DNA from 4 places in the Pseudomonas sp. R1-7 genome. Region 4 is predicted to be linked to each of the others. Evidence: predicted binding sites of a transcription regulator. Region 4 holds the regulator's gene; each other region holds the start of a gene.
The links. Region 4 encodes FliA, which starts transcription of late flagellar genes. Its sites were predicted from a motif close to CTAAAGTTTNNNNNNNNNNNGCCGNTAA; they were not measured.
Positions count from the first base shown of each region.

Region 1 (7,169 bases), 2.2 Mb from region 4:
TGGTTTCTCCTGGCGCTGCGCTTCGTGTTGCCGTGGCGCTGGTTTCCCCGGCGAACCCTGGACCTGAGTCGCGGCGCACGCCTGCGCCTGGCCTTGCAGGACCTGGGACCGATCTTCATCAAGTTCGGGCAGATCCTCTCGACCCGTCGCGACCTGTTGCCCGAAGACATCGCCGATGAATTGATGTTGCTGCAAGACCGCGTGCCGCCCTTCGACTCGAAGTTGTCGGTGGCATTGATCGAAGAGCAACTGGGCAAGAAGATCAGCGAAGTCTTCAGCCGTTTCGATGTCGAGCCCCTGGCTTCGGCGTCGGTCGCCCAAGTCCACGCGGCCCAGCTCAAGACGGGCGAAGAAGTGGTGGTCAAGGTGATTCGCCCGGGCCTCAAGCCGGTCATCGCCCAGGACCTGGCATGGCTGTTCATCCTTGCCCGCGCTGCGGAGCGGCTGTCCGCCGACGCGCGCCTGCTGCACCCGGTGGACGTGGTCCAGGACTACGAGAAAACCATCTTCGATGAACTCGACCTGCTGCGCGAGGCCGCCAACGCCAGCCAGCTGCGCCGCAACTTCGAAGGCTCGCCACTGCTCTATGTGCCACAAGTCTATTGGGACTGGTGCCGGCCGAAAGTCCTGGTGATGGAGCGCATCTATGGCATCCAGGTCACCGACCTGGCGACCCTCGCCGACCAGCGTACCGACATGAAACTGCTGGCCGAGCGTGGCGTGGAGATCTTTTTCACCCAGGTGTTTCGCGACAGCTTCTTCCACGCCGACATGCACCCGGGCAACATTTTCGTCAGCACGGTGCAGCCGTGGAGCCCCCAATACATCGCCATCGATTGCGGCATCGTCGGCAGCCTCACTCCCGAGGACCAGGACTACCTGGCGCGCAACCTGTTTGCTTTCTTCAAGCGTGATTACCGTCGCGTCGCCCAACTGCACATTGATTCGGGTTGGGTGCCGGCCGAAACCAAGCTCAACGAATTCGAAGCGGCGATCCGCACCGTGTGCGAACCGATCTTCGAAAAACCGTTAAAGGATATTTCCTTCGGCCAGGTTCTGATGCGCCTCTTCCAGACCGCGCGACGCTTCAACATGGAGGTCCAGCCGCAGTTGGTGCTGCTGCAAAAGACCTTGTTGAACATCGAAGGCCTCGGCCGCCAGCTGTACCCGGACCTGGATTTGTGGAACACCGCCCAGCCCTTCCTCGAACGCTGGATGCGCGAGCGGATGAGCCCGAAAGCCTTGCTGGGCAACGTTCAGAGCCAGTTCGAACAAATCCCGCACCTGGCCAACATGACCCGCGATCTGCTCGAACGCATGTCCCAACCCCACGCCAACGACCCTGCCCCGCCGTGGAAACGCCGTCGGGACGACTGGTTCCTGCGCCTGCTCGGCGCGGCCCACCTGGGCGGCGGCGCGGTGCTGGCCGCCGGTGGGCCATTGAGCCAACTGGGCCATTGGCCCGCCGGTGTCATGGTGGTCGTCGGTTTGTATCTGGTCGTTCGCCGATAGCCAGCACCGGTTCTCACTGGCACACTGTTTCAACGCTGGGCCCGCCGATTCGAAGCGCGCGGCCCATGGTCGGAGTCGAAGATGAAAAACTGGCAGGACGAGATCAAATGGGACGCCGACGGCCTGGTGCCGGCCATCGCCCAGGATCACAAGACCGGGCGCGTGCTGATGATGGCCTGGATGAACCGTGAAGCGTTGGCCCTGACCGCCGCCGAGAATCGCGCCATCTATTGGTCACGTTCCCGTGGCAAGCTGTGGCGCAAAGGTGAAGAGTCCGGGCATGTGCAGCACCTGCATGAGATGCGCCTGGATTGCGACGGCGACGTCATCATCCTGATGGTCGAGCAGGTCGGCGAGATTGCCTGCCACACCGGCCGTCAAAGCTGCTTTTATCGTGTCTTCGAGAACGGCGACTGGAAGACCGTCGACCCGGTGCTCAAGGACCCGCATGCCATTTATTCAGGACATACCCATGAGTGACACCCTGACCCGCCTGGCCCAGGTGCTGGAAGAGCGCAAGGGCGCCGCGGCCGACAGCTCCTATGTCGCCAGCCTGTACCACAAGGGCTTGAACAAGATTCTGGAAAAAGTCGGCGAAGAGTCGGTCGAGACCATTATCGCTGCCAAGGACGCCGCCATCAGCGGCGACTGCAGCGACGTGATCTACGAGACCGCCGACCTGTGGTTTCACAGCCTGGTGATGCTGGCCCAACTGGGACAGCATCCGCAGGCCGTACTGGATGAACTGGACCGTCGCTTCGGTCTGTCCGGGCACGTTGAGAAAGCCTCGCGCCCGTCCGCCTGATCAACTTTTGAGAGGAATAGCCACATGGGTATTTTTGACTGGAAACACTGGGTCGTCATTCTGGTGGTCGTGGTGCTGGTGTTCGGTACCAAGAAACTCAAGAACCTCGGCACCGATGTCGGTGAGTCGATCAAGGGTTTCCGCAAGGCCATGAACGATGATGAGAAACCGGCCGAACCGACGACCAACCAGGGTCAAACCGTGCAGCCGGCCCAACCGGTACATCCGCAGGCTACACAGCCTGTAAACGCGCCGAACACCATCGACGTGCAGGCCCAGAAAGTCGAAGAGCCAACCCGCAAAGACTCGTGAGCACTGACTAATGTTTGGGATCAGCTTCACTGAACTGCTGCTCGTCGGCCTCGTCGCCCTGTTGGTACTGGGCCCTGAGCGCCTGCCGGGCGCTGCGCGTACCGCCGGCCTGTGGATCGGCCGCCTGAAGCGCAGCTTCAATGCGATCAAACAGGAAGTTGAACGTGAAATCGGCGCCGACGACATCCGTCGGCAGCTGCACAACGAACACATCCTGTCGCTGGAACAGGAAGCGCGGAAAATTTTCACGCCGACCCAGCATGAGCCGACGCCGGTGCAGCCAGCGGCCGAGCCGGCGATCGCACCCGTCGAAGCTGCGCCAACAGTGGCTGAACCGGCGAAACCGGTCGATCCGGCACCTGCGACGACACCGACTCCCAACGATCCCACTTTGCCGCCGCGAGCCCCATGAGCGATATCCCTGAAAACGACCAGCCGATGCCGCTGGTATCGCACCTCACCGAGTTGCGCACCCGTCTGCTGCGTTGCGTCGCGGCGATTTTCATTATCTTCGCCGGGCTGTTTTCGTTCACCCAGCAGATCTACACCTTCGTCTCCACGCCGCTGCGCGAGTATCTGCCTGTGGGCGCGACGATGATTGCCACCGATGTGTCGTCGCCGTTCCTGACGCCACTGAAACTGACGATGATGGTCTCGCTGTTCCTGGCGATCCCGGTGATCCTGCACCAGATCTGGGGCTTCATTGCACCGGGCCTGTACAAGCACGAAAAACGCATCGCCGTGCCGCTGCTGGTGTCGAGCATCATGCTGTTCTACACCGGCATGGCCTTCGCGTATTTCTTGGTATTTCCGCTGATTTTCAAATTCTTCGCCGCCGCCACTCCGGCGGGCGTGGAGATGATGACCGACATCACCAGCTACCTGGATTTCGTCATGACGCTGTTCTTCGCCTTCGGCGTGGCGTTCGAAATCCCGGTGGCGGTGGTATTGCTGGTGTGGATCGGCGTGGTCGACGTCGCCTATCTGAAGAAAATCCGCCCGTACGTGATCATCGGCTGCTTCGTGGTCGGCATGATCCTGACCCCGCCGGACATCTTCTCCCAGACTCTGCTCGCCGTGCCGATGTGGCTGCTGTTCGAAATCGGCATTCTGTTCGGTGCCCTGGTTCGCAAGCGCCGGGAAGAAGAGCCCGAGGACCAGCCCGTCGATGACCACAACGACCAGCCACCAGCGACCCAAGCGTGAACCTGCTGTTGCTCGAAGAGGCCGATTTCATCGGTCCTGACCGCGTCATCCTGTGTGATCGCCGGTTGACGCACATGCAGGAAGTCCACCGCAGCGCCGTCGGCGACAGCCTGCGGGTCGGGCGCATCGGCGGCTTGATGGGCACGGCCCACGTGTTGCGCCTGGATCCTCGCGAGGCCGAACTGCAAGTGACCCTCGACCAGCCGCCACCGGCCAAGCTGCCGCTGACCCTGGTGCTCGCCCTGCCGCGTCCGAAAATGCTCAGGCGAGTGTTCCAGACCGTAGCGACCATGGGCGTGCCGCGTGTGGTGCTGGTCAATAGCTATCGCGTGGAAAAGAGCTTCTGGCAGACGCCGTTCCTTGAGCCCGAGGCGATTCGTGAGCAGTTGATCCTTGGCCTGGAGCAGGCCAGGGACAGCGTCCTGCCGGAAATCGTCATCGAAAAACGCTTCAAACCCTTCGTCGAAGACCGCCTGCCGGCTATCGTGGACGGCACTCTCGGGCTGGTCGGCCACCCGGGCAACCACCCGCCGTGCCCCCGGGCCCTGACGGAACCCGTAACCCTGGCAATCGGCCCCGAAGGCGGCTGGATCCCCTACGAGATCGACCTGCTGGGCAAGGCCGGTTTGCAACCCGTGCAGCTTGGTGAGCGGATCCTGCGGGTGGAGACAGCGGTGACCGCATTGCTTGCCAGGTTGTTCTGACGCCTCCTTCACCACGAAATCTTGACAATTTCCTACAGATCCCAACAAAGCCGCCGATACAGTCCCCATAAAACCAAAATCAGCGCTCCAAGGGAGTATCAGCATGTTCGGGTGGCTTGCCCAGGGTCTGGGAAATGTAAGCGTTAACCGCAAACTCGGCGCAGGCTTTGGCCTGGTGCTGCTCCTCACCTTGATGATTGCGTTCACCGGTTGGTCCGGCCTCGGCAATGTCATCAGCCGCGGCGACAAGCTGGGGTTCATTGCCAGTCTCAACGACCTGAGCAAGGACTTGAACCTGGCCGCCATCGACTACAACACCACCCGGGGCGAGAAAGGGCCGCAACAGGTCAATGATCTGCTTGGCAAACTCGAAGCCGGGCTGAAAACCGCTCGCGAGTTGATTGAGCAGCCAGCCGACGTTGCACTGATCGACCAGCAACTGGCCGCCGTCGCCGAATACAAAAGCGCCTTCGCCCAGATGACCAGCGCCACCGTCAGCCGCGAAGATGCCCGCAGCAAGCTCGGCGCCAGTGCCGACAACACGGTGGCCCGCGTCGCCGAGGTGGAAAAGGCAACGTTGCAAAGCGGCGACATCACGCAATTCAACAGCGTGGTGGCCCTCAGCAAGGCAATTCAACAGGCGCGCTATCAGGTTCGCGGCTACACCTACAGCGGCAAAAGCGAGGCCCAGCAGCCGGCCATCGATGCAATCACCGATGTCTTGAAACTACTGGCACGCTTGCCTGCCCAGCTACCTGAAGAACACTCCGACAGACTTCAACAGGCCAGCGACTCGATGAACACCTATCGAGCGGCGGTCAGCCAGTTCCGCGATTCCCAGCTTGATAACGGCGCCGCATTGCAGAGCATGAGTCAACAGGGCCAGGTACTGATCGATTCCAGCCAGAAGCTCACCGTGTCCCAGACCGCCGTGCGCGACCACGACACCGCCCAGGCCAAGACTGTCCTGATCGCAGCCGCCGCCCTGGCCCTGCTGTTTGGCGTGATTGCCGCGCTGCTGATTACCCGGCAGATCGTCGGCCCGCTGGATGAAACGCTGAAAGTGGCAGAACGCGTCGCCGCCGGCGACCTGACCCACAACCTCACCTCCGAACGCCGCGACGAACTCGGCCAACTGCAACGCGCCATGCAACGCATGACCGTGGGCTTGCGGCAGTTGATCGGTGGTATCGGTGAAGGCGTCACCCAGATCGCCAGCGCCGCCGAGCAACTCTCGGCCGTCACTGAGCAGACCAGCGCCGGCGTCAACAGCCAGAAAGTGGAAACCGACCAGGTCGCCACGGCCATGCATGAAATGACCGCCACGGTGCAGGAAGTGGCGCGCAACGCCGAGGAAGCATCCGAAGCCGCCGTCGCTGCCGATCAACAGGCCCGTGAAGGCGACAAAGTGGTCGGCGAAGCCATCGCCCAGATCGAACGCCTAGCGAAGGAAGTGGGCAATTCCACTGCTGCCATGGGCGACCTGAAACGTGAAAGCGACAAGATCGGCAGCGTCCTGGACGTGATCAAGTCCGTGGCCCAGCAAACCAACCTGCTGGCCCTCAACGCCGCCATCGAAGCAGCCCGCGCCGGTGAAGCCGGACGTGGTTTCGCGGTGGTGGCCGATGAAGTCCGCAGCCTGGCCCAGCGCACCCAGAAGTCTACCGAAGAGATTGAAGAACTGATCGTGGGCCTGCAGACCGGTACCGAACAGGTCGCGACCATCATGGACAACAGCCGCAGCCTGACCGACAGCAGCGTCGAACTGACCCGCCGCGCCGGCGGCTCGCTGGAGAACATCACGCGCACGGTTTCAGCGATCCAGTCGATGAACCAGCAGATCGCCGCGGCGGCTGAGCAGCAGAGTGCGGTGGCCGAGGAGATCAACCGCAGCGTGCTGAATGTGCGTGATGTGTCGGAGCAGACGGCGTCGTCCAGTGAGGAGACGGCGGCTTCCAGCGCGGAGTTGGCACGGCTGGGGGTTCATTTGCAGACGTTGGTGGGGCGGTTTAGGGTCTGACTTGGCACCCGAGATCAATGTTCATGAGGGGGCGGCTTTAAAGCCGACCTGGCTCTGAGTGACCGCGTTTCTACTGTGAGAGCGAGCTTGCTCGCGATAGGGGTGCCACAGTCGACGAAAATGTTGGATGTGCCGCCCTCTTCGCGAGCAAGCTCGCTCCCACAATCGGATCGGGGTATGACCGGAGAATCAGGTCGGCTATAAGGCCGCCTCGCTTTAGACCTTGATCTTGATCTGGGCCGCCCCGTTAACCACGCTGGCCGAACGCAGGCATTGCGCAGTGGGCATCCCGGCATGGATGCCGGGATAGCCGCGCTGGGCCATGGATGGCCCTTCGCGGCGGGCCCACGGAGCAATGCCGGAGTGAGGGCACACCGAGCCTGGGAGAGGTGCCGAGTGGTGGGGCAATCCTTTTTGGTTACTTTTTTGGCGTCTGAAAGTAAGGGCGGAACCTTAAGCAGCCGTTACCCAAATAACGGATATACACACAAAATCCCCAACTCCCACAGTCCGTCATCCCAAGGCTACGGCGCCTTGCGCCATTGCCTACAACTACGCCAGAATCCGCCGGCTTGTGCGCCTTGGCCCCGGGCTCTAACGTTTGCAGGTC
Region 1 is NZ_CP071661.1:471,043-478,211, reverse strand. It holds gene ubiB (ubiquinone biosynthesis regulatory protein kinase UbiB) at 1-1,512, shown strand, start outside; gene hisI (phosphoribosyl-AMP cyclohydrolase) at 1,594-1,992, shown strand; gene J3P79_RS02180 (phosphoribosyl-ATP diphosphatase) at 1,985-2,317, shown strand; gene J3P79_RS02175 (twin-arginine translocase TatA/TatE family subunit) at 2,342-2,629, shown strand; gene tatB (Sec-independent protein translocase protein TatB) at 2,640-3,041, shown strand; gene tatC (twin-arginine translocase subunit TatC) at 3,038-3,835, shown strand; gene J3P79_RS02160 (16S rRNA (uracil(1498)-N(3))-methyltransferase) at 3,832-4,539, shown strand; gene J3P79_RS02155 (methyl-accepting chemotaxis protein) at 4,643-6,559, shown strand.
Region 1: the regulator FliA is predicted to act here: its motif matches at 4,572-4,599, upstream of J3P79_RS02155 (methyl-accepting chemotaxis protein).

Region 2 (7,169 bases), 1.1 Mb from region 4:
TTGATGCCGAAACTCAGCTTGCGCAGCTCTTCCAGCACTTGTTGTTGCGCCCGCGCGTCGCCTTTGCCGTCGTCGTACAGCGGGGCGATCAGGCTCTGCGCCATCTCGACATAGTTTTTCAACTCGGCTCGCTTGCTCGCCAGGATGCTGTCTTCGATCAGTTGCGCCTGTTGGTCGCCCAACTGGCGGTTGAGTGAGATCACCAAGGCGCCGATGACGGCAATCGCCAGGACCAGCGGCAGGATCCCGAGAGCGACAATCTTGTGTTTGAGCAGCATCGTGACTCCAGTCCGGATTCGGCGGGGAGGTGGATGGCGGGCATCATATGTCAAACCAATGGATGAAACATAAGACCTGTGGGGGCGGGTGCGTCTACGTAGTACTACGGATTTATTTATTGACCACTAGCAGGGATATTGGGCCGGCTCCGAATAGCCGGGGCACACTATAAAAACAATCGCCGCAATCCACTGGATATCGGCAGGAGACACGCAATGACAACCCGTCTGGTTAAACACCTCGCCTGGTTTGCCGTGGCTGTTCTGGGAGCATGTGCGCTAAGCGTCGTGGCCTTGCGCCGCGGAGAGCCGATCAACGCCCTCTGGATCGTCGTCGCAGCCGTGGCCATTTACCTGGTCGCCTACCGCTACTACAGCCTCTTCATCGCCAACAACGTGATGCAACTCGATGCGCGCCGGGCCACGCCTGCCGTGCTCAACAACGATGGCCTGGACTACGTCCCGACCAACAAACACATCCTTTTCGGCCACCACTTCGCGGCCATTGCCGGCGCGGGGCCGTTGGTCGGGCCGGTGCTGGCGGCGCAGATGGGCTATTTGCCCGGCACGCTCTGGCTGATCGCCGGCGTGGTGCTGGCCGGTGCGGTGCAGGACTTCATGGTCCTGTTCCTCTCCACCCGCCGCAACGGTCGCTCCCTGGGCGACATGGTGCGCGAGGAAATGGGCCGCATTCCCGGCACCATCGCGCTGTTCGGCTGCTTCCTGATCATGATCATCATCCTCGCGGTGCTGGCGCTGATCGTGGTCAAGGCCCTGGCCGAGAGCCCGTGGGGCATCTTCACGGTGATGGCGACCATCCCGATCGCGATGTTCATGGGCATCTACATGCGCTACATCCGTCCGGGCCGCATCGGCGAGATCTCGATCATCGGCGTGCTGTTGCTGCTGGGCTCGATCTGGCTGGGCGGGCAGATCGCCGCCGATCCGGTGTGGGCCAAGGCCTTCACCTTCACCGGGATCCAGATCACCTGGATGCTGATCGGCTACGGTTTTGTCGCGGCGGTGTTGCCGGTGTGGCTGATCCTCGCGCCACGGGACTACCTGTCCACCTTCCTCAAGATCGGCACCATCGTCGCCCTGGCGATCGGCATCCTGGTCACCATGCCCGAGCTGAAAATGCCGGCGCTGACCCAGTTCACCGACGGCACCGGGCCGGTGTGGAAGGGCGGACTGTTCCCGTTCCTGTTCATCACCATCGCCTGCGGCGCGGTCTCGGGTTTCCACGCACTGATTTCCTCGGGTACCACGCCCAAGCTGCTGGATAACGAAACCAACGCCCGCTACATCGGTTACGGCGGCATGCTGATGGAATCCTTCGTGGCGATCATGGCGATGGTCGCGGCCTCGGTGATCGAGCCGGGCGTGTACTTCGCCATGAACAGCCCGGGCGCCATCGTCGGCACCGACGTGGTGGCCGTGGCCCAGACCGTCAGCAGTTGGGGCTTTGCAATCACCCCCGAGGCGCTGCAAGCGGTGGCCAAGGACATCGGCGAGACCACCATCCTGGCCCGTGCCGGCGGTGCGCCGACCCTGGCGGTCGGTATCGCGCAGATCCTGCACTCGGTGCTGCCGGGTGAGAACACGATGGCGTTCTGGTACCACTTCGCGATCCTGTTCGAAGCGCTGTTCATCCTCACCGCGGTGGATGCCGGCACCCGTGCCGGGCGGTTCATGCTGCAGGACCTGCTCGGCTCGTTCGTGCCGGCCCTCAAGCGCACCGAATCCTGGACCGCCAACCTGATCGCCACCGCCGGCTGCGTCGCGCTGTGGGGCTACTTGCTGTACCAGGGCGTGATCGATCCGCTGGGCGGCATCAACACCTTGTGGCCGCTGTTCGGCATTTCCAACCAGATGCTGGCCGGTATCGCCCTGATGCTCGCCACCGTGGTGCTGATCAAGATGAAGCGCCAGCGCTACGTCTGGGTCACGCTGCTGCCGGCGAGCTGGCTGCTGATCTGCACCACCACCGCGGGCCTGATCAAGCTGTTCGACGCCAACCCGGCGATCGGCTTCCTGGCCCTGGCGCGCAAATACAACGATGCCCTGGCCGCCGGCCAGATCCTGGCCCCGGCCAAGAGCGTCGAGCAGATGCAGCATGTGGTGTTCAACGCCTACACCAACGCAACGCTGACGGTGTTGTTCCTGTTCGTGGTCTTCAGCATCCTGTTCTACGCGCTCAAGGTCGGCATCGCCGCCTGGGGCACGAAAGAGCGCACGGACAAAGAAGCGCCATTCCAGGCCCTGCCGGACGCTTGAGAGAGGATTGCAACGATGTTCAATGACTTGAGTCGCCTCGGTAAATACCTCGGTCAGGCCGCCCGCCTGATGGTCGGCATGCCCGACTACGACAACTACGTCGAGCACATGCAAACCAAACACCCGGACAAGCCGCTGATGGACTACGAGGCGTTCTTCCGAGAGCGCCAGGAGGCCCGTTACGGCGGCAAGGGTGGGCCGAAGTGTTGTTGAACTGAGGTCAATTCCTGTGGGAGCGAATTCGCTCCCACAGTTGTTTTTGGGGTGGTTTCAGGATTTGCATGAGCCACAATTGTCTGGCTTGATCCTTTGATCAGTCCGCCAGCAACACCGCTGCGTCGAAGCCTACCCGCAAGTTGCCCCAGTGACGGCCGCCGAAGAAGAACGGCACGTCGATCTCGGTCATGATTTCCCCGGTGTCGCGCAGGTAGGTCTGGAGCAGGAAGCGCTGGACGTTGCCAGCAGCGCGCAGGCCGATCGGGTCGTTGAAGATCCGCTTGTTGCGGCACACCGGCAGGTCGACCGCGCGGTCGCCGGTGGGTTGCTTGGAGACCCAGCTGTTGTTGACCGGGCAATAACCCTTCGTATCGACAATGAACGAGACCTTGCCGCCCGGCGTGCTGCGGGTGAGCTTGTCGCATTCCTCCTGGCAGACCCGGGCAAAACGTTCGGTATAGCTGGTCATGTACTGCTTGGGATCGGTGCCGGGAATCAACTGGTAATTCTGGTCGAACAAGTTGACGCCTTCGTCCTGCAAAGCCTGCAGATGAACCTGCAGCGTGTCGCGGCATTCGCTGGCGCGGGTGATGGCGGCGTCCAGCTTGCCGTGGCCGAGCACGAAGCGGCCCAACAGTGTCTGGACCTTCTCAGCCACGCCGGACAGGTCGCGGGTGGCGGTCGCCGATTGCTGCATGCGCTGGTCGATCGACTGACTGTCGGCGTGGATCTGGGTGACGCGTTCATTGATGCCGGTGTTGGTGTCGGCGAACTGCTGGATATGGTCGGCGATGTCGGCGAGCTTGCCGTTGGTGGATTCGAAGTCGACGATCATGCTTTCGAAATGGCCGGATGCGCGCTCCACCACTTTCTGGGTTTCCCGGGCGCTGTGGCTGATCTGGGTGGTCTGTTCGTGGGTCGAACTGACCTCCTGGAGCATGGCGTCGATGTTGCGCGAGATGTCGTCGGTGGCCCGGCTGACGTTCTGCGCCAGGGTGCGCACTTCATCGGCCACCACCGCAAAGCCACGGCCACTTTCCCCGGCACGCGCTGCTTCGATGGCGGCGTTGAGGGCCAGCAGGTTGGTCTGGGCGGAAATCTGCTGGATCAGGCCGACGATCGACTTGATGCTCGAAGAACGCTGGTTCAGGGCATCCACCAGCCCGGCGAACTCGCCGAGGCTGCTCGAGATTTCGCTGATGTTACCGGTCACTTCCAGCAGTTCGGCGTAGGAGTCACGGGCCATGCTCAGGTTCTGCGCGGTGGTGCCGGAAATGCCCTGGGTCTGGCGCGACACCTCTTCGATACGGCCAACGGCAGTATTGCTTTGCTCCATCACTTCCTTGGCGAAGCGCGCCTGGTGGGTCGCGCTGTCGCTGGAATCGCTGATGTTCTTCAGCGAGCGGGCCGATTCGACGGCGATGTGCACCGTCAATGCCTGAACGTTGCTGATGATCTCGCGCTGCTTGGCCAGGAAACGGTTGCAGGTCGCGGCCAGCGTGCGGATCTCGTCGTGGGTGACCAGCGGCAGGTCCTTGGACAAGTCGCCTTCGCCGTTGGCGATCTCTTCCAGGGCCTTGGTCATGACGGTGACGGGACGCACGATCAGGTGGCGGAAGTACCAGACCATGAAACTGACCATGCCCAGCGTCAGCAGCGCGCCGAAGAACAGGGCATGGGTGAGGCTGTCGAGGCGCGCTTCGATCTGTCCCAGCAGCGCGGCGTCAAGCTGGGCAGTGCGCAACTGCAGGACGATGTCGGCGCGGGCGCTGAGGGCAACCCAATAAAGCAAGGCGCTGACCGCAACCAACAGGAAAAGGCTTGAAAGCTTTTTTGTGAGGGTATCGAAAAATTGCATCTCGATAGACTCGTACAAGGCCTTTAACGTCTGCATCACAGCTCCAGGGAAAAAAAAGATTCGATGGCATACATTCGACCGATAACGGCAAAGCTTTAGGCAGTTTGGGCGATTTGATATCACCCTGAAACGCCAGTGCGGGCTGGCCCGGTCTTTTCGCTGCGAAAGGGATGTCAATACCTGCTGTTACGAATTAGACGAAAGTCGTACTAGCGCCTTGCCCGGCGACTGCTACGGTTTCAAGTGCAAAACAATAACAACAAACAAGAGGGCGGCTTCATGTCCACTGAAAAGCAACAGGCTGCGCGTGCCTACTGGACGGAAAACCTACGCTGGATGCTGGTCTTACTGGCCATCTGGTTCCTGGTGTCGTTCGGGTTCGGCATCTTGCTGGTCGACTCACTCAACACCATCAGTTTCTTCGGCGCGCCCCTGGGGTTCTGGTTTGCCCAGCAAGGGTCCATCTACGTCTTTGTGCTCGAGATCTTCTTCTATGTCTGGAAGATGAATCAGCTCGATCGCAAATATGACGTCCACGAAGACTGAGGCCGACGAGCATGGATACCCAAACCCTGATCTACCTGTTCGTCGGCGCCTCGTTTGCCCTGTACATTGGCATTGCCATATGGACGCGGGCCGGTTCCACCAGCGAATACTATATTGCCAGTAAAGGCGTACACCCCGTACTCAACGGCATGGCCACCGGTGCCGACTGGATGTCGGCGGCGTCGTTCATTTCCATGGCCGGAATCATCGCTTTCGCCGGGTACGACGGCTCGGTCTACCTGATGGGCTGGACCGGCGGCTACGTGCTCCTGGCGATGTGCCTGGCGCCGTACCTGCGCAAGTTCGGCAAGTTCACCGTGCCCGAGTTCGTCGGGGCGCGTTATTACTCGCAGACGGCGCGGGTGGTGGCGGTGATTTGCGTGATTTTCATCTCCTTTACCTATGTGGCGGGGCAGATGCGCGGTGTCGGGATCGTCTTTTCCCGTTACCTGGAAGTGGACATCAATACCGGCGTCATGATCGGCATGGCCATCGTGTTCTTCTATTCTGTGCTGGGCGGCATGAAGGGCATCACCTACACCCAGGTAGCGCAGTATTGCGTGATGATTTTCGCCTACATGGTGCCGGCGATCTTCATCTCGATGATGATCACGGGCAATCCGATCCCGCAGTTGGGCTTTATCAGCGAAGCTGCAGGCTCGGGGCAGAGCGTGATCGAGCGACTCAACGGACTGGGCGCCGAGCTGGGCTTTACCGCTTATACCAATGGCACCAAATCGACCATGGATGTGTTTTTCATCACCATGGCGCTGATGGTCGGCACTGCGGGCTTGCCCCACGTGATCGTGCGGTTCTTCACCACACCCACTGTGCGGGATGCACGCAAGTCAGCCGGCTACGCATTGCTGTTCATCGCGATTCTCTATACCACCGCACCGGCTGTGGCGGCCTTTGCCCGGACCAACCTGCTGACCTCCATTCCCAACGTCAGTTATTCAACCGCGCCGGCCTGGTTCAAGGCCTGGGAAAATTCCGGGCTCATTGCCTGGGCGGACAAGAACAACGACGGCATCATCCAGTACAGCCCGGGCGCAGCGCTGGTGGGCGCGCCGAGCTTTACCGGCGAGCGCGGGGCGCATGAGCAGCGGTTGCTCAAGAACCAGCTCTCGCCGGTGCCCAACGAGCTTTATGTCGACAACGACATCATGGTGTTGGCCAACCCCGAGATCGCCGGCCTGCCAGGATGGGTAATCGCCTTGATCGCCGCGGGTGGCTTGGCGGCCGCGCTTTCCACGGCTGCGGGGCTATTGCTGGTGATCTCTACGTCGATCTCCCATGACCTGCTCAAAAGCAACATCATGCCAAGGATCAACGAGAAGCAGGAGTTGCTCGCGGCACGGATCGCGGCCGGCGTGGCGGTGCTGATTGCCGGCTTGTTCGGCATCTATCCACCCGCGTTCGTCGCCCAGGTGGTGGCGTTCGCCTTCGGGCTGGCGGCGTCGTCCTTCTTCCCGGTCATCGTCATGGGGATCTTCTCCAAGCGCATGAACCGCGAAGGCGCGATTGCCGGGATGATCGTCGGGCTGACCTTCACGTTCACCTACATCGTCTACTTCAAATTCGTCAACCCGACGATGAACACGGCGGAACACTGGTGGCTCGGTGTGTCTCCCGAAGGGATCGGTACATTGGGCATGGTCTTCAACTTCCTGGCAGCCTTGGTCGTGTCGCGCTTCACCGCGCCGCCGCCGGAGCACATCCAGCACCTGGTCGAGGACATCCGCGTACCGAGGGGGGCCGGCGCCGCCATCGATCACTGATCTTCAGACGGGAAGGGCAATCCTCAAGGGCGCCGGACTCATCATCCGGCGCCCTTGATCGCATTCAGAGTCAAGAGTGGAAATGTCAGAAAGATTTACTGGGAATCATTCTCAAAGTATATTCGCTCTCATTTCCAACCCTCTGTGAGTGCGCGTCTTGAATCGTTCCACCCCTTTCGCCTACCGCAATGCCCTCGTCAAATGTGTTTTACC
Region 2 is NZ_CP071661.1:3,166,781-3,173,949, reverse strand. It holds gene J3P79_RS14250 (cache domain-containing protein) at 1-278, opposite strand, end outside; gene J3P79_RS14245 (carbon starvation CstA family protein) at 495-2,555, shown strand; gene J3P79_RS14240 (YbdD/YjiX family protein) at 2,571-2,768, shown strand; gene J3P79_RS14235 (methyl-accepting chemotaxis protein) at 2,869-4,665, opposite strand; gene J3P79_RS14230 (DUF4212 domain-containing protein) at 4,909-5,175, shown strand; gene J3P79_RS14225 (sodium:solute symporter family protein) at 5,187-6,956, shown strand.
Region 2: the regulator FliA is predicted to act here: its motif matches at 4,701-4,728, upstream of J3P79_RS14235 (methyl-accepting chemotaxis protein).

Region 3 (7,169 bases), 2.6 Mb from region 4:
GATCGACATGGCTTACTCTCCACGCAGGGCCGATACCAGCCCTTTGAATTTACTGTTGAGCAGGGTGAAGCTGGCCTGGAAGTTCACGGAGTTTTCCGCGTAGTTGGACTGTTCCAGTTGAGCGTCCACGGTGTTCTGGTCGATCGACGGTTGCATCGGCGTGCGATACATCAACGATTCGTCGCCGCTGCCCACGCCCTCGGCTTCGATATGACGGCTGTTGGTCATGTTCAAGGCGAAGTGGCCGTTCTTGGTTTTCTCGTTCTGCTCGGCGAGCACCTTGGAAAAGTCCAAGTCACGGGCCTTGTAGTTCGGGGTGTCGGCGTTGGCGATGTTGTTGGCCAAGACTTCGGCACGCTGGGCGCGGAAGCTCAGGGCCTGTTCGTGGATACCGAGCGCTTTATCGAAGCTGATGCTCATGTCGGAAACCTTTGGGTGACCAGAATGTACGTACGAAGGCTTTAGCAAGCGTCGTGCCACTTTTAAGAAGCCCGTAAACCGGGGCTTTGCGAGGATCGGCAAGGCGGCAATGCCAGAAAAGCGGCAATCGGTTTCCGCTGGCTGCCGCTTTTCTGCCGCTTCTCAGGCGCAATTGAGATCCAAACGGTGGGACGTTGCCGAAAAAAAACGGGAGCCCCTTGGGACTCCCGTTTTTTTACAACCCAAGCCAATCACTTCGCCTGGTAAATGATTCCCGGGCTGCACTGCACCATCTGGTAATGATCCGGCAAACCGTTGAGCGCCTCGGAAGCACCCAGGAACAGATAACCGCCTGGCTTTAGCGTGCTGTGGATACGCAGCAGGATGTCTTTCTTCACTTCGGCGGAGAAGTAGATCAGCACGTTGCGGCAGAAAACGATGTCGAACTTGCCCAGGCTGGCGTAGCTGTCCAGCAGGTTGAACGAGCGGAACTCCACGCGGCTCTTGATCGGCGCCTTGACCACCCATTTGCCGGGCCCCTTAGCGTCGAAATAACGTTGCAGGCGATCGGGCGACAGGCCGCGGCCGATGGCCAGGCTGTCGTACTCGCCGGTCTTGCAGTTATTGAGCATGGTCCCGGACAGGTCGGTGGCGACGATCTGCACGCCGCCCTTCAACTGGCCGATGTTGGTCCGCTCGAATTCGTCGATGGACATCGACAGCGAATAAGGTTCCTGCCCCGACGAACAGGCCGCCGACCAGATCCGCAGGCGCTGGCCCGGACTGGCCTTGATGGCCGCCGGCAACACCTTGTTCTTCAATACCTCGAAGGGATAGGTGTCGCGAAACCACAAGGTTTCGTTGGTGGTCATCGCGTCCACGACCATTTCGCGCAAGCCACTGCGCGGCTGGGTCTGGATACGCTGGACCAGCTCGCCCAATGACTTGATGCCCTGTTGTTCCATCAATTTATTGAGACGGCTCGACACCAGGTACTGCTTGTTTTCACCAAGCAAGATGCCACAGGCTTTTTCCAGGAAGACCCGGAACTGTTCGAAATCCAAATTACCCGTAGACAAGATACCGCCTCTTTTCACTGTGTTGACTTGCCGGGCGCACAACGCGCCCGACCTTTAGCCTGCTGTCTTGATTCGTTCGACAACCCGGGAAGCCAGGTCATCGGGCCGGAACTTCGCCAGGAAATCGTCGGCGCCGACTTTCTTTACCATCGCCTGGTTGAACACCCCGGACAACGAAGTATGCAAGATGATGTGCAGCTTTTGCATGCGTGGGTCGCTGCGTATCTCCGATGTCAGCGTGTAGCCGTCCATCTCCGGCATCTCGATGTCGGAGATCATCATCAGGAACTCTTCTTCCGGCTTCTTGCCCTCATCGACCAACTGGCGAAGATAATCCAGCGCTTGCCGTCCGTCGTTCAGGGCGACCACTTCGACGCCGACCGTTTGTAGACAGCGCGTAACCTGCTTGCGTGCCACCGAAGAATCGTCGACGGTCAGCACACGCAGGGAAACTGCTTTGTGCTGGGTCTCGGCATCCACCACGCCAACGGAAATGGTCTCCGGGGTCGGCGCCACTTCGGCGAGGATCTTCTCCACGTCGATGATTTCCACCAATTGGTTATCAACCCGGGTCACCGCCGTCAGGTAGTGATCGCGGCCGGTCCCCTTGGGTGGTGGATGGATCTCTTCCCAGTTCATGTTGACGATGCGCTCCACCGACCGCACCAGGAACCCTTGGGTCTTGGTGTTGTACTCGGTGATGATCACAAACGGATTGCTCTGGTCCAGCAACCGGCCGGAACCGGTCGCCATCGCCAAGTCGAGAATCGGGATGGTCGCTCCCCGGATATTCGCCACACCGCACACGACGGGACTGGATTTCGGCATCAGGGTGAGCTTAGGGCATTGCAGCACTTCGCGAACCTTGAACACGTTAATTCCATATAACTGTTGGCCGTCGAGACGGAACAACAACAGCTCCAGGCGATTCTGACCCACCAGCTGTGTGCGCTGGTTTACCGAATCCATCACTCCCGCCATGCCCTGACTCCTACTCACGCTAATGTGTCCGTCGCGCATTCATCACTAAACGGCACGGGGCTTGCTATTGAACCGGCATGAACGCACAAACGACATTTTCTCGACGCCTGACCACTCACTGCCGCCACTGGCTCGGTGCACTGCTGGCTGCCTGCCTGCTCGCGTCTGGCGGTCCTGCCGTCGGTGCTGCTGCTGTAACCTTGCCTGATCTCCTTATCGGCGTCACTCAGGGCTTTCTTGAGTTCACCGTAGAAGACTACCTGGCAACCAGTCAAACCGAAGGTCGCTACGAGATCGAAGTCAACCAGCTCGACCCTCGCCTGCGCATGCCAATGTGTGACAGGGAATTGACTGCCTCGCTGGAGAGCCCGGCCCGGCCGCTGGGCCGCGTCACGGTGAGGGTTCGTTGCGACAGCGCGGCGCCCTGGACCGTGTTCGTGCCCGCTCAAGTGCGTCTGTATCGGGAAATTGTCACCACCACTCGTCCACTCAAGCGCGCCGGGATTGTCGAGCCGCAGGACGTGGTCTTGCGTGAACGCGACGTCAGCCAGATCAGCCAGGGCTTCTTGACCTCCGTCGATGAGGCCATTGGTCAGAAACTTGTCCGACCAATGGTCGCCGACCAAGTGATTACCCAGGTGCATCTGGAACAGGCCGAAGTGGTTCGCAAGGGCGACCAGGTGGTCATTACCGCTCGCAGCGGAACCCTGGCCGTGCGGATGCCCGGCGAGGCCCTGGCCAACGGCGGCATGCGTGAACAGATTCGGGTAAAGAACCTCAACTCCCAGCGAGTCATCAAGGCCCAGGTGATAGCGCCTGGCCAGGTAGAAGTGGCTATGTAAGAGGCCGCAAGGAGGGTAGACAGGCTGGCGCTTGACCTCGGTGTTCCCTAGACTGTGCCTTGTACAGGGCAAGCGCAGACGTGCGCTCGTTCATTTGAAAAAATGAGCCTAAAGTTTTTTTGGGGATGGCCGAAAACATGGCAAGCGTCCAAATACCCAGAGGTTTTTTACCATGGTCATCGATTTCAATCGTTTAAACAGCTCCTCGCCCGTGACAGGCACAACGCGCACCAGCGCCAGCAAGGAAACCGTCGAAACCGACAAATCCAAGCCAGCCGACCAGGCCGCCACTGTCAAGAACGGGGAGTCGGTACACCTCAGCAATGAGGCTCAACAGTTGCAGAAGGTCACTGACAAGCTGCGCGATCAACCTGTCGTCGACAACGCCCGCGTGGCCGCGTTGAAAGCAGCAATCGCCGATGGCAGCTATCAAGTCGACAGCAACCGTGTAGCCAGCAAGCTGCTCAACTTCGAAGCCCAGCGCTAGGCCAACGCCTGCGCCAGGCTTTTGGACGCTTAAGACCCAAGGCCAGCCATGCACGACACTCATTTATTGCAACTGATCACCGACGACTTCGCTCCAGCGCAACAATTACTGGAGTTGTTGCAGACCGAAGCCCTGGCATTGCACGGGCGGGACATGCCGCTGCTGGAAAACATTCTGGCGCAGAAACAGGCATTGATCATTTTGCTCGACCAGCATGGCCGCAAGCGCAGCGAAATTCTCGCCAGCCTCAACCTGCCCGCCGATAACAGTGGCCTCGAGCAATTGGCCAGCCAATCGCCGATCGGCGATCAGCTGTTGTCGCAAAGCGCGGTGCTCAACGACCTGCTCAACCAATGCCAGGCCGCCAACGCTCGAAACGGCCAGTCCATCCAGATGCAGCAGGCCGCCACCGCCAATCAGTTGCGCATTCTCAACGGCGGCGAAATCCCGACGCTCTATGACGCCCGCGGCTCGACCGCAAAAATGGTCAAGCACCGCCCGCTCAGCCAGGCATGAAGCGAACGATGCCGGCGCACTATCAACGCGCGATACATGCTGGCAAAATGCTGGCTCTTTGTAGTCGTATTTTGCCTGGAGATTGACCCACCGTGTTCAATGCCTCAAACGCGGATGATGCTCCGCAGCCACCCAAGGTCCTCACCACCCCTCTGGAAATCTCCGGCAACCTGCGGATGCTGCAAGACAGCCATGACCCGCTGATCATCACCTTTCACGAGCGCAGCCAGCGGTTCCAGAGCTACCTGGTGGATGTCGATCGCGACAGCAACACCATCGCCCTGGACGAAATGATTCCTCGGGACGGTGAACGTTTCCTACTGGCGGGCGAGCCGTTTCGCGTCGAGGGTTTCCATGACGGCGTGCGCATTGCGTGGGAAGGCAACGGTCCGCTGACCATCCAAGAGTCGAGCGACGGTCGCTGCTATCGCGGCGCCTTGCCTGAAGAAGTGGTTTACCACCAACGTCGCAACGCCTTCCGGGCCGCACTGAAACTGGCGCAGTTGGTTAACGTGGAACTGGGTGGCGACAAGCTCAAGTCTCCGGTCAACGGCAAACTGCTGGATATCTCCGCAACCGGATGCAAGCTGCGCTTCGACGGCGACATCACCGAGCGGCTGCAACTGGGCCAGGTTTATGAACGCTTCATCGCCGCCCTGCCGTTCGGCAACATGACTGCACCCGTGGAGCTGCGCTACCTGCATTTCGAAGAGCGCATCAACACCACCTTCGCTGGCGTGCGCTTCCACAATATCAGCGGCCTGGTACAGCGCCAGGTTGAACGGTTCGTGTATCAATTGCAGCGTGAAGCCCGCCGGTTCGATAAAGACGATTTCTGAGTTTCTCGCGCGCTATAAAAAAACGGGCAATCCCTTGCAAGGATTGCCCGTTTTTTTATGCCGGACTCATGGCCTGGCCTGGGTGAAATCGGACGGTGGCGGTTGGTCACCGGCGTCTTCGGTGACCGGCTCCAGCTCTGGCTCCACCTCGGCGTCCGGATCGGGCGACGTCTGCATCTGCTCCTGCACCACCTGCTCGTCGACCCGCGGATCGAGGCACGCCACCAGCGGTGAGCTGGTCATGTTGTCCGGCATGGCCACATGGTGCAGCGGAGCGTCGTCGACCTGGTGCAAGTTGGTGACCGCTTTCGGCCGAATCCGCCACACCAGTACCAACGCGAACAACGCGAAGAAGCCGTAGAGCATCTGGCTGCCGAAAAGCTTCATCAGCACACCCGCCACCAACGGGCCAATACTCGCGCCAACGCCGTAGGTCACCAACAGCATCGCGGTGAGCGACACCCGGCGATCACCTTCGACGTGGTCATTGGAAAACGCCACCGCCAATGGGTACAGGCAAAACTGCACCAGCGAACAGCAGAACCCCGCGACGAACAACACTTCCAGCGGCACCTTCGACAAAATGGCCAGCGGCAATGCACACACCACCAGGGCCAGCGCGAAGCAGCGGATCAACAGGGCTCGATCATAACGATCCGACAGCCAGCCCAACGGCCATTGCACCAGCAGGCCGGCAAAGATGCAGCAACCCATGAACAGGCCGACCTGCTCGGTGCTCAGGCCCTGCTGAGAGGCGTACAGCGGCGCCAGGCCGTAGAAGGAGCCAACGATCAGCCCGGAGCCCAACACCGTGGTCAGCGACTGCGGCACACGCTTGATAAAGAAGCGCGGCTCCATGGGGGCCGGATGCAGCGGAGCCGGGTGGATCCGCCGGGTCAACGCCACTGGCACCAGGCACAGGGCGAAACACAAGGCCACCAACATCAGCAATTCCAGTCCCAGGGCCGGATGCATGACCAGGATCAGTTGGCCCAGCACCAGTCCCAGGTACGAAGCGATCATGTAGCCGCTGAACACCACCCCGCGCTGCTTGGCATCGGCCTGCTCGTTGAGCCAGCTTTCGATGACCATGTACTGGCACATCATGCCCAGGCCGACAATCATCCGCAGCACGATCCAGGCCGGCAGCCAGTCCACCAGGCCATGGCCCAACACCGCCGCGCCGACGATCCCGGCGCAAGCCGAATAGGCGCGAATATGCCCGACCCGGGCAATCAAGCGGTGGCCGATCTTGCCGCCCAGCACCAGGCCGAAGTAGTTCGCTGCCATCAGCGCACCGACCCACAGGCTGTCCACGTTGTCGGCGGCCAGGCGCAGGGCCAGGTAAGTACTCAAGAGGCCCGAGCCGATAAGCATCATCAGCGAGGCGAAATAAAGCGCTCGAAAAGGTTTCCAGATTTGGCGCATCGGCGTTCCGAGCGGCTCCTTGAGGTGAGTAAGGGCTATCGTTCGAAGATAGCCCGAATGCGACGGTTCGTTATGCCTGGGCCGCCAAGACGCGCCGCTCCCAGGGTGTGATTTCGTCAAAGAAACTGGTCAGTTCCAGGGTCTTCGAGGCAATGTAGCCTTCGATGAACTCGGTACCGAACAGTTCCTTCGCCAAGTGGCTACGCTTGAGACGTTCGAGGGCTGCATGCAAGGTACATGGCAAGGACAGATTATCCGGCACCTCGAACTCACCCTGGATCGCGTCGCCCGGTTCCAGGCGATTTTCTATGCCATGGAGCCCCGCCGCCAGGCTGGCGGCAATTGCCAGGTAAGGGTTGGCGTCGGCTCCCGGCAAACGATTCTCGACCCGCCGGGCCACCGGCGGACTCGCAGGAATCCGCAATCCGGCCGAACGATTGTCATGGGACCAGCACGCATTGTTTGGCGAGGCAAATGGATGGCAGAGGCGGTGGTAGGAGTTCACGTTCGGCGCGAACAGCGCGGTGAAATCCGCCATGCCGGCCTGTTGCCCGCCAATGAAGTGCCGAAACGTTGC
Region 3 is NZ_CP071661.1:1,579,091-1,586,259, reverse strand. It holds gene flgC (flagellar basal body rod protein FlgC) at 1-9, opposite strand, end outside; gene flgB (flagellar basal body rod protein FlgB) at 13-420, opposite strand; gene cheR (protein-glutamate O-methyltransferase CheR) at 672-1,499, opposite strand; gene J3P79_RS07005 (chemotaxis protein CheV) at 1,554-2,480, opposite strand; gene flgA (flagellar basal body P-ring formation chaperone FlgA) at 2,558-3,322, shown strand; gene flgM (flagellar biosynthesis anti-sigma factor FlgM) at 3,495-3,809, shown strand; gene J3P79_RS06990 (flagella synthesis protein FlgN) at 3,858-4,325, shown strand; gene J3P79_RS06985 (flagellar brake protein) at 4,418-5,164, shown strand; gene J3P79_RS06980 (MFS transporter) at 5,231-6,592, opposite strand; gene J3P79_RS06975 (glutamine synthetase family protein) at 6,663-7,169, opposite strand, start outside.
Region 3: the regulator FliA is predicted to act here: its motif matches at 3,431-3,458, upstream of flgM (flagellar biosynthesis anti-sigma factor FlgM).

Region 4 (7,169 bases):
ATCCGCGATAACCTCGACCTGGCACCGAGCGCCTATCGCTTGACGCTCATGGGCGTGATCCTGGCCGAAGCCGAGATCTACCCGGACCGCGAGCTGGCGATCAACCCCGGGCAGGTCTACGGTTCGCTCAATGGCATTACCGCCAAGGATCCGGCTTTCGGCCTGGAAGCGGTGTGGATCGAAATCAGCCAGCGGGCCCAGGCGCAGTCCCTCGGTTATACCGTGGTGGACGCCAGCACGGTCGTGGCGACCCACTTGAACCAGATTCTTTACAAGCATTCCAGCGAGCTGATTGGTCACGAAGAAGTCCAGCAATTGCTGCAAGTACTGGCCAAGGGCTCGCCGAAGCTGGCCGAAGAGCTGGTGCCGGGTGTGGTTTCGCTGTCGCAATTGCTCAAGGTATTGCAGGCGCTGCTGGCCGAACAGGTTCCGGTGCGCGATATCCGCAGCATTGCCGAAGCGATCGCCAACAACGCTTCGAAGAGTCAAGATACCGCCGCTCTGGTGGCTGCGGTGCGGGTTGGCGTATCCCGCGCAATCGTCCAAAGCATTGTAGGCACTGAGTCTGAGCTGCCTGTGATCACTCTGGAGCCAAGGTTGGAACAGATATTGCTCAATAGTCTGCAGAAGGCAGGACAAGGCTCGGAAGAGGGTGTTCTGCTGGAGCCAAGCATGGCCGAGAAGCTGCAGCGTTCGCTGATCGACGCAGCCCAGCGGCAAGAGATGCAAGGCCAGCCAGTGATCCTGCTGGTGGCCGGTCCGATTCGAGCGATGCTCTCGCGATTCGGGCGCCTCGCGGTCCCGGGGCTGCATGTGCTGGCGTACCAGGAAATACCGGACAACAAGCAAGTGACCATCGTTGCGACAGTAGGGCCCAACGGCTGAGGTAGTGGTTTATGCAAGTGAAGCGTTTTTTCGCCGCCGATATGCGTCAGGCCATGAAACTGGTTCGTGACGAGCTGGGCGCTGAAGCAGCCATCATCGGCAACCGTCGTATCGCCGGCGGTGTCGAGCTGACGGCGGCCCTGGATTACAAATTGTCGGCGCTGGCCCCGCGCGTTCCAAACATGGAACTCGAGGACGAGCTGCGCAAGACCCAGTCGCGCATCGCCAGCGCCCAGGCCGAGCTGAGCCTGCGCGCCAGCGAAGGCACGGGCAGCGCGGGCACCAATCGTCAATTGTTCGCCGGCCAGCCCTTGACCGCAGGCCTGCCGCTGACCGCTGCCGAACCGCTGATCGAGCCGACGCCGGCCGAGCCGCGTCGTCCGGCACCCGCGCCAGCCGCCCCGGCCCCAGGCGTTGATCCGCGTGCCCTGGACTCGATGCGCTTCGAACTCAACAGCCTGCGCGAGTTGATGGAAGTCCAGCTCGGTTCGCTGGCCTGGAACCAACTGCAAGGCAGCCGTCCGGCCCAGGCCAACCTGTGGCGTCGCCTGCAACGCATTGGCTTGTCCGGCCCGTTGGCGCGCGACCTGCTGGCCCTGATCAACGACATCGACGAGCCTCGCCAGGCCTGGCGCATGTTGCTGGCTCACCTGGCGCGGATGATCGCCACGCCGGAAATCGAGCCACTGGAGGAGGGCGGAGTGATTGCCATGGTCGGCCCGGCCGGCATGGGCAAGACCACGACCCTGGCCAAGCTCGCGGCCCGTTATGTACTCAAGTACGGCGCCCAGAGCATCGCCCTGGTGAGCATGGACAGTTTCCGCATCGGCGCCCAGGAGCAACTCAAGACCCTGGGTCGGATCCTCAACGTGTCGGTGACCCATGTGGATCCGGGTCAATCCCTGGCCCAGGCGCTGGAGCCGCTGATGCGCAAACGCGTCGTGCTGATCGACACCGCCGGCCTGCAAGCCAGCGATCCGGCCCTGCGCATGCAGCTGGAAAGCCTGGCCGGGCGTGGCATCAAGTCAAAAAATTATCTCGTGTTGGCAACCACCAGCCAGAAACAGGTTCTAACCGCCGCATACCACAGCTACAAACGCTGCGGGCTGGCCGGCTGCATCCTGACTAAGCTGGACGAAACGGCAAGCCTGGGCGAGGTGTTGAGCCTGGCGATCGGTCATGAACTACCGGTGGCCTACCTGACCGACGGGCCGCGGATCCCGGATGATTTGCATCTGCCGCGCCGTCATCAACTGGTCAGTCGTGCCGTGAGTGTGCAAATGCAGGAAGAACCCAGCGAAGAAGCCATGGCTGATATGTTCGCTGACATCTACCACAGCCCGACCAAGCAGGTTGGCTGAGGTAATCATGAATATTTTTTGTACCTACATCGATGGTCTGCCATGCATTGTTCCGAGTGAACGCGCAGCCAGTAATGTGGCCTCCGTCTAAGTAAGACAAGGTAAAGAACGAACATGGGCAGCATGCATCCCGTACAGGTGATCGCGGTGACCGGCGGCAAAGGTGGCGTCGGGAAGACTAACGTGTCAGTGAACTTGTCCCTGGCTCTGGCAGAGCTTGGCCGACGGGTCATGCTGCTGGACGCCGACCTGGGCCTGGCGAACGTCGACGTGCTGCTGGGGCTCACACCCAAGCGCACGCTGGCGGACGTGATTGAAGGGCGCTGTGAGTTGCGCGACGTGCTGTTGCAGGGCCCCGGCGGGATTCGCATCGTGCCGGCCGCCTCCGGCACCCAGAGCATGGTGCACCTGACGCCTGCGCAGCACGCCGGCCTGATCCAGGCGTTCAGCGACATCGGTGACAACCTCGATGTGCTGGTGATCGACACGGCTGCCGGTATCGGTGACTCGGTGGTCAGTTTTGTCCGCGCCGCCCAGGAAGTCTTGCTGGTGGTCTGCGACGAACCGACGTCGATCACCGACGCCTACGCCCTGATCAAACTGCTTAACCGCGACTATGGCATGAACCGCTTCCGCGTCCTGGCCAACATGGCCCAGAGCCCACAGGAAGGACGCAACCTGTTCGCCAAGTTGACAAAGGTCACGGACCGCTTCCTGGACGTCGCCCTACAATACGTCGGCGCAGTGCCTTACGACGAAAGTGTACGCAAGGCGGTCCAGAAGCAACGTGCCGTTTATGAAGCTTTTCCACGTTCCAAATGCGCGCTGGCGTTCAAGGCGATCGCCCAGAAAGTCGATACCTGGCCTCTGCCGGCCAACCCACGCGGGCATCTGGAATTTTTCGTCGAGCGTCTCGTGCAACAAACAGCAGGGCCCGTGTTATGACAGCCAGCGGTTACAACCATCTCTACAAAAAATCGGCACGGGACGCCCAGTACGAGTTGATCGAGCGTTACGCGCCCCTGGTCAAGCGCATCGCCTATCACTTGCTGGCGCGCTTGCCGGCCAGTGTGCAGGTCGAGGACTTGATCCAGGCGGGCATGATCGGCCTGCTCGAAGTGTCGAACAAATACGACGCGAGCAAGGGCGCCAGCTTCGAGACATACGCCGGTATCCGCATCCGCGGGGCGATGCTCGATGAAGTCCGCAAGGGCGACTGGGCGCCGCGTTCGGTGCATCGCAATACGCGCATGGTCAGTGATGCGATTCGCGCGATTGAAGCGAAAACCGGACGAGACGCTAAAGATCACGAAGTTGCAGCCGAACTCCAGTTGAGTCTCGATGATTATTACGGGATTTTGAACGATACCTTGGGCAGTCGCCTGTTCAGTTTCGACGACCTGTTGCAGGACGGCGAGCACGAAGGGCTGCACGAGGATAACGCGAGTGCTCACATGGAGCCGTCGCGTGACCTGGAAGATGAGCGTTTCCAGAGCGCGCTGGCGGATGCGATCGCCAATTTGCCGGAGCGTGAGCGACTGGTCTTGGCGCTGTACTACGACGAAGAGCTGAACCTCAAGGAAATCGGTGAGGTCCTGGGGGTCAGCGAATCGCGGGTCAGCCAGTTACACAGCCAGTGCGCGGCCCGCTTGCGGGGGCGTTTGGGGGAGTGGCGAGCGCGCTGACGAGCAGTGTGGGGACACTGCGAACGAGGCTGGCATGGCACGCGCCGGGCCAGTCTCCACCCGTTGTGCTCCAGACCGTTGTCGAGTGTTGTGCCGGATTGATTGAAATGGCGCGTCCAGGTGCTGGGCGCGTTTAAGACTGCTTGGAGGTCGAATTGGACAAGAACATGAAAATCCTCATCGTTGATGACTTCTCAACGATGCGGCGGATCATAAAAAACCTGTTGCGTGACCTCGGGTTCACCAACACGGTCGAGGCCGACGATGGCACTACCGCCATTCCGGTCCTCAACAGCGGGAGCATCGACTTTCTGGTGACTGACTGGAACATGCCTGGCATGACCGGTATCGACTTGCTGCGCCACGTGCGCGCCGATGAAAAACTCAAGCACCTGCCGGTGCTGATGGTCACTGCCGAAGCCAAGCGCGAGCAGATCATCGAAGCCGCCCAGGCCGGTGTTAACGGCTATGTGGTCAAACCCTTCACGGCCCAGGCGTTGAAAGAGAAGATCGAAAAAATCTTCGAACGCATCGGTTAACGGCGCCACGGGGGAGCTATGGACAACGAATCTTCAATGGGCGATTTCGAATCGACCCTGAAAAAACATGCCCGCGAACTGGTCGACAGCCTTGAAAAGGGCCGCTTCGGCGATGCGGTTCAAATGATTCATGAGCTCAACCAGACCCGGGATCGTGGTCTGTACCAGGAAGTCGGCAAGCTCACCCGTGAACTGCACAGCGCGATCGTCAATTTCCAGATCGATCCGAACATGCCGCAGGCCGAGGAAGTCTCGCAGATCACCGACGCCACCGAGCGCCTGGGTTATGTGGTCAAGCTGACCGAAGCCGCGGCCAACCGCACCATGGACCTGGTGGAAAGCGCAACGCCCCTGGTCAACGGCCTGAGCGAGGAAGCCCAGGCGTTGAGCACCGATTGGGGACGGTTCATGCGTCGCGAAGTCGGCGCCGAGGAATTTCGCGAACTGGCCCGTCGGGTCGACGGATTCCTGGCGCGCAGCAGCACCGAGAACCGCGCCGTGGCCGGCAACCTCAACGACATTTTGCTGGCCCAGGACTATCAAGACCTGACCGGCCAAGTGATCAAGCGCGTGACCCAGTTGGTCACCGAAGTTGAAAGCAATTTGCTCAAGCTGGTGTTGATGGCAAGCCAAGTGGATCGCTTTGCCGGCATCGAACACGACCGCGCGGCGATACTTGCTGAAAAAGATCCACAAAAACATCTCTCTCAGGGTGAAGGTCCGCAAATTCATGCCGATAAAAGAGAAGACGTTGTGTCCGGTCAGGACGATGTGGACGATTTGTTGTCCAGCCTTGGATTTTGAGTTTTAGCCCTATTTTAGGAGCAGCCATTAATGAGCTTCGGCGCCGATGAAGAGATCCTTCAGGATTTCCTGGTTGAGGCCGGCGAGATTCTAGAGCAACTGTCCGAACAGCTGGTCGAGCTGGAAAGCCGACCTGATGATGCGGATCTGCTCAATGCAATTTTTCGCGGTTTCCACACTGTAAAAGGAGGCGCCGGCTTCCTCCAGCTCAACGAGCTGGTGGAGTGCTGCCACATTGCCGAGAACGTGTTCGACATCCTGCGCAAGGGTGAGCGTCGCGTCGACTCGGAGCTGATGGACGTGGTGCTCGAAGCCTTGGATGCGGTCAACAGCATGTTCAGCGAAGTGCGCGAGCGCTCGCCGATCACCCCAGCCACCCCCGAGCTGCTCGCCGCGCTGTCGCGCCTGGCCGAGCCGCAGTCGGCTGACGAAGCCGCGCCGGCTGCCGAGCCTGTGGTTGAAGAGCCGGTTGCCGAAGAATCGGGTGACATTACCGATCACGAATTCGAATCGCTGCTGGACTCGCTGAGCGCCGTCAAGGCCGAAGCCGAGGCTCCGGCCGCACCTGCTGCGCCAGCCGCCAATGCCGCTGCCAGCGATGAAATTACCGACGATGAGTTCGAGTCGCTGCTCGACCAACTGCACGGCAAGGGCCAGTTCGCCGCCGATGCGGTCGCGGCCCCGGCTGCCCCGGCTGCGCCAAAGGCAGCGGGTGATGACTCGGACATTACCGATGACGAATTCGAAGCCTTGCTCGACCAGTTGCACGGCAAGGGCAACTTTGCCGTCGATGCACTGGACTCGGCCATCGCTTCGGCGCCGACGCCGGCCAAGCCAGCGGCCGCGGCAGCCGGTAGCGATCTGATCAGCGACCACGAATTCGAATCGCTGCTCGACGAACTGCACGGCAAGGGCAAGTTCAGCGAAGTGGGTGCGGCTGCCGCTGCGCCTGCCGCTGCCGCCACTGCCGCGCCCGCCGCCAAGGCCGCGCCGAAGCCGGCTGCCAAGGCAGCGGAACCGAAAGCTGAAACACCCAAGCCTGCCGCCGCAGCGGCGCCTGCCCCTGCTCGGGCTCCTTCCGCCGCGCCCGCCGAAAAACCGGCCAGCGAAGCCGAGACCACCGTTCGGGTCGACACCGCGCGCCTGGACGAGATCATGAACATGGTCGGCGAACTGGTGCTGGTGCGTAACCGCCTGGTGCGCCTGGGCCTCAACAGCCAGGACGAAGCCATGTCCAAGGCCGTGTCGAACCTCGACGTGGTCACGGCCGATTTGCAGACCGCGGTCATGAAGACCCGGATGCAGCCGATCAAGAAAGTCTTCGGGCGCTTCCCGCGCCTGGTTCGTGACCTGGCTCGCCAGCTCAAGAAAGAAATCAACCTGGAATTGGTGGGTGAAGAGACCGACCTGGACAAGAACCTTGTCGAGGCCCTGGCCGACCCGCTGGTCCACTTGGTGCGTAACGCGGTCGACCACGGCATCGAGTCGCCGGAAGAGCGCGAAGCCTCGGGCAAGGTCCGTAGCGGCAAGGTGATCCTAGCCGCCGAGCAGGAGGGTGACCACATCCTGCTGTCGATTTCCGACGACGGCAAAGGCATGGACCCGAACGTCCTGCGTGCCATCGCCGTGAAGCGTGGTGTGATGGACAAGGATGCCGCCGACCGCCTGAGCGACACCGAGTGCTACAACCTGATCTTCGCCCCGGGCTTCTCGACCAAGACCGAGATCTCCGACGTGTCGGGCCGTGGCGTGGGCATGGACGTGGTGAAGACCAAGATTTCCCAGCTCAACGGTTCGATCAACATTTACTCGACCAAGGGGCAGGGCTCGAAGATCGTCATCAAGGTCCCATTGACCCTGGCGATCATGCCGACCCTGATGGTGATGCTGGGCAA
Region 4 is NZ_CP071661.1:4,217,468-4,224,636, reverse strand. It holds gene flhA (flagellar biosynthesis protein FlhA) at 1-885, shown strand, start outside; gene flhF (flagellar biosynthesis protein FlhF) at 897-2,246, shown strand; gene fleN (flagellar synthesis regulator FleN) at 2,361-3,191, shown strand; gene fliA (RNA polymerase sigma factor FliA) at 3,188-3,931, shown strand; gene J3P79_RS18770 (chemotaxis response regulator CheY) at 4,099-4,470, shown strand; gene J3P79_RS18765 (protein phosphatase CheZ) at 4,489-5,274, shown strand; gene J3P79_RS18760 (chemotaxis protein CheA) at 5,305-7,169, shown strand, end outside.